One region of the Marinobacterium sp. MBR-109 genome, then DNA from elsewhere that is predicted to be linked to it. Evidence: predicted binding sites of a transcription regulator. Region 1 holds the regulator's gene; the other holds the start of a gene.
What was found. The regulator LexA, encoded in region 1, represses DNA repair genes until DNA is damaged. The targets are predictions, from matches to a motif close to TACTGTNTANNTANACAGTA.
Positions count from the first base shown of each region.

Region 2: the regulator LexA is predicted to act here: its motif matches at 1,195-1,214, upstream of recN (DNA repair protein RecN).

Region 1 is NZ_JBEPPZ010000004.1:99,223-101,405, forward strand. It holds gene dinG (ATP-dependent DNA helicase DinG) at 1-709, opposite strand, end outside; gene lexA (transcriptional repressor LexA) at 832-1,440, shown strand; gene ABIE60_RS07070 (SulA-like leucine-rich domain-containing protein) at 1,456-1,857, shown strand; gene ABIE60_RS07075 (DUF6586 family protein) at 1,858-2,183, opposite strand, start outside.
Region 2 is NZ_JBEPPZ010000014.1:6,541-8,723, reverse strand. It holds gene dnaK (molecular chaperone DnaK) at 1-366, opposite strand, end outside; gene grpE (nucleotide exchange factor GrpE) at 468-1,058, opposite strand; gene recN (DNA repair protein RecN) at 1,224-2,183, shown strand, end outside.

The sequences.
Region 1 (2,183 bases):
GTACCAGGTCATGGTTGGCGACAATCACGTCTGCCTCTTCCAGCCGATCTCGAGCCCTGTAGAAAGGGCAGGCACTGAAATTCAGGCAACGGCGGTTACTGCATTGCATGTGATCGCTGGTCAATGGCCGCCAGATGGCATCATCCACCTCATCAGCAAGCGCATCTCGATCCCCGTCCCACTGACCCGCGGCATAGCTGTCCATCAACTGCTGATACAGTTGCAGTACATTATCGGGCAGTTTTTCAGCCGCCTCATCTTCATATAACGCCATCTGGCCCAGCAGGCCCTGCTGTTCAAGATGGCCTTCAACCTTGTTCAGACAGAGGTAACGCCCTCGCCCTTTTGCCAGTCTATAGCACATGGGCAGGCCCGTATGCGTTTCAACTTCGGGCAGGTCCTTGTTGATCAGCTGCTCCTGCAGGGCCACTGTTGCCGTAGACAGAACCAGTTTGCACTCCTGAGCTCGCGCCAGCGGGATGGCCGCCAGCAGATAGGCGATCGTCTTGCCGGTACCGGTTCCGGCTTCGACAACACCCACAGCGGGATGCAGATCTTCCGTTTCACTGCGTGGAACAGCCGCCGCTGCAAGGGTTCGCGCCACGGCTGCGATCATCTGCTTCTGTGCCGGCCGTGCTGTCAAGCCACGACTCTTCAGGAAGCGACTGTAGGCCTCCTGGATCTCTTTTTTTTGCGCCTCGCTCAGCACGCTTAATCCTCATCCGATCTGTGTGGCGATTCTAGCAAGATACTGGATATATAAACAGAAAAATGCTTGACCCCGCTCATTCACTGTATAGAATCACAGTAACCGGATAGGGGACAGATGCCATGAAATTGACCAATCGCCAGACCGAAGTACTGGAATGCATACGCAAACATATCGAAACAACAGGCTACCCGCCCACCCGAGCCGATATTGCACGCGAACTGGGATTCAAGTCAGCCAATGCGGCTGAAGAACACTTGAAGGCACTGGCCCGCAAAGGCGCCATCGAACTGACCAAGGGCACATCGAGGGGCATTCGCCTGCCGGAAGCCGAGCAGCCTGATACCGAAGGCCTGCCCGTTATTGGTCAAGTTGCAGCGGGTGAACCCATCCTGGCGCAGGAACATGTCGAGGACCACTGCACCATCTCGGCAGACTTCTTCCGCCCCCGCGCTGACTACCTGCTGCGGGTCAAGGGGATGAGCATGAAAAATATCGGGATCATGGATGGCGACCTGCTCGCCGTACATCAAACCCGAGAGGCCCGGGACGGGCAGGTTGTGGTCGCACGGATCGGCGACGAAGTGACGGTCAAGCGCTTCAAGCGTGATGGCCGCAAAGTCTTTCTTATTGCCGAAAACGAAGACTTCAGCCCGATCGAAGTGGACCTGAGTGAACAGGAACTGATCATCGAAGGACTGGGTGTTGGCGTTATTCGGCAAGGCAACTGACAGAGGTCAATCGCCATGTCTGCAATTCATGCCACAGCCCCGCATTCCCACATTGACTGTAAAAGTGTCGAGAGCCGGGTCACCGAGATTTTGCTGCATAACAGCTCAGTATGCCTGCAACCCCTGCTGCTGCCCATGATTGCAGGCCTGAGCCGTGAAGATCGCTGGCTGGTTCTGATTAACCCGCCGCACGACATCACCCGCACGGCGCTGGAGCTTGCTGGTGCCTGCACACGCCACATCCTGGTCCTGAACACCAGCAGTCTGGACCAGACCGAGCTGTTCTGCGCCCGAGCACTGGCTGCCGGTACCTGCCACACAGTCATTGCCTGGTGCAGCGGCACTGCACCTGCGCTGGACCAACTCAATCAGGCTGCCAGCCGAGGGAATGCGCTGGGCATACTGGTACGCACCTGATTACCACTCCTGCATACCGGCGCGCAGGCGTTCTATCAGCTCACGGAACGCCTGTAACCAAGCCTTGTATTCAGCCAACACATCCTTGTCTTCCGAATGGTCAGGGTTGATCTGCAATACATGAATTTCGGAAATGCTGCTGTCCACCTCGGTATTTACCTGGCGGTAGTCTGACGCCTGCCAGCAGGCTTCATACGCCGACAGCATTTTATGCACCCAGCTCCCCCTGTCCCGCTCCAGCTGCTCAAGCTCTGTTACTTCGGGCGATTCCTGACCAGTCACCTCAAGTTGCTCTGACAGATCAGAAAAACGATTGATCTGGCCAA
Region 2 (2,183 bases), on a different contig from region 1:
TTTTTTCAGCACTTCAGCCGATACCTGCGGCGGCGCCATCTTTTTGCCTTTTACATCAACCCAGGCATCGCCGTTGTCGGCCGCGATGATTTTGTAAGGCACCATCTTGATGTCTTTCTGAACCACCTTGTCATCATAGCGGCGGCCAATCAGACGCTTGATGGCATACAGCGTGTTGTCCGGATTGGTAACGGACTGGCGCTTGGCCGGCTGGCCAACCAGTGTTTCGCCGTCATTGGTATAGGCGATAATAGACGGAGTGGTGCGATCACCTTCCGCGTTTTCAATAACTTTTGTCTTGTCGCCGTCAAGGATCGCCACGCAGGAGTTGGTGGTGCCCAGGTCGATACCGATAATTCTGCCCATGTCTTACTCCGATCTTTCTGTGACCCGTATTGGGTCAAAAACTGTTCAATTAGCCGTTGTGCATCTATATGGGTACGGCAGCGATTTTTTCAACTCCGGCTTCAGCCTTTTGCTACCATTACCATGGCAGGACGTACCAGACGGCCATTCAGCAGGTAACCCTTCTGTACCACAGTGACGACCGTGTTAGGCTCAACACCCTCTGCCGGCACCATAGACATCGCCTGGTGGTGCTCCGGATTAAATACTTCACCCTGCGGATTCAGTTGCTCCACATTGAATTTTTCCAGACTGGAGAGGAACAGCCCCAGCGTCATCTCGACACCTTCACGAATCGCCTTGACCTTATCCTCATCGCCCTGGCTGGCTTCAATTGCACGCTCAAGGCTATCCACCACCGGCAGCAACTCTGTAGCAAATTTTTCCAGACCAAACTTGTGTGCCTTTTCCACATCCTGCTCGGCACGGCGGCGAATGTTCTGAATTTCAGCCTGCGCACGCGGTTTGAGCTCAGCCAACTCCTTTTTCAGGGCGTCAACCTCAGCGCGGGATTCTTCCAGCTGCTGGATCAGGCTGACTTCCGTCTCTTCGGCAGCACTTGGCTCTACAACTTCACCTTCGGCGGCCAGCACTTCAGGTTCGTTTTGAACCGGCTCGACGGTTTCATTCTGATTCTGCTGCTCTTTCGACATCAGGTCTCTCCAACTGACACTTGAGTATTGGCGTTGATGGCATCTATATGGGGCTCACTCAGATGGATTCAACCGGCTTAAAGATTTTTTTTCGGCCAGGGATTGCAGGTGACGATTAAATGGCTTATACAGTTAATACTGTATAAATAACCATATGTGATCATCATGCTGACCCAACTGACCATTCGCAACTTCGCCATCGTAAGCGACCTTGAAGTCGAGCTGGATCGAGGGATGACTGTCATCAGCGGCGAAACCGGCGCCGGCAAATCAATCATGCTGGACGCCCTCGGCCTCTGCCTGGGTGATCGGGCTGACAGCGACAGTGTCAACAGCGGCGCAGAGCGCGCCGAGCTCACGGCCAGCTTTGATATCCGCCAGATTCCACAGGCCAGGCTGTGGCTCAGCGAACACGACCTGGAGGGAGACCCCCAGGAATGCCATTTGCGGCGAGTTGTAACCCGCGAAGGCCGCAGCCGCAGCTATATCAACGGTCGCCCCGCACCACTGGCACTGCTGCGCGAGCTCGGCCAGTACCTGGTTGACATTCACGGCCAGCATGAACATCAACGACTATTGAAGAAGGATCATCATCGGATCCTGCTGGACGAATTCGGCAACCATACCGAGCTGGCTGAAGAAGCACGCCGCCTATACCACAAATGGCGCCGCCAGCATGCCGAGCTGGAGCAACTGACCCAGGTATCGGACGAGCGCAATGCACGCATTCAACTGCTGAGCTACCAGGTCGAAGAGCTGGAGCAGCTTGCGCTGACTCAGGGAGAGCTGGAACAGCTCGAGCATGAGCAGCAACTGCTGGAAAATGCCGGCAGCTTGTTGAGTACAGGCCAGCAGCTGCTCAACATCAGTCATGAGGATGACAGCCTCAACTGTCAGTCCATGTTGCACCACTGCCTTCAGCTGCTGCAACAGCTCGGCACGGAAGATTCGCGCCTGCAACAAGCCAGTGAAATGTTTAACAGCGCACTGATACAGGTAGAAGAAGCCGGTCGCGAGGTTCGTCACTTTCTGGAAGCGGTCGAAATCAACCCCGAACGCCAGCAGGAGGTAGAGGAACGCCTGACGGCCATCTACGATGTAGCACGCAAACACCGCCTACTGCCT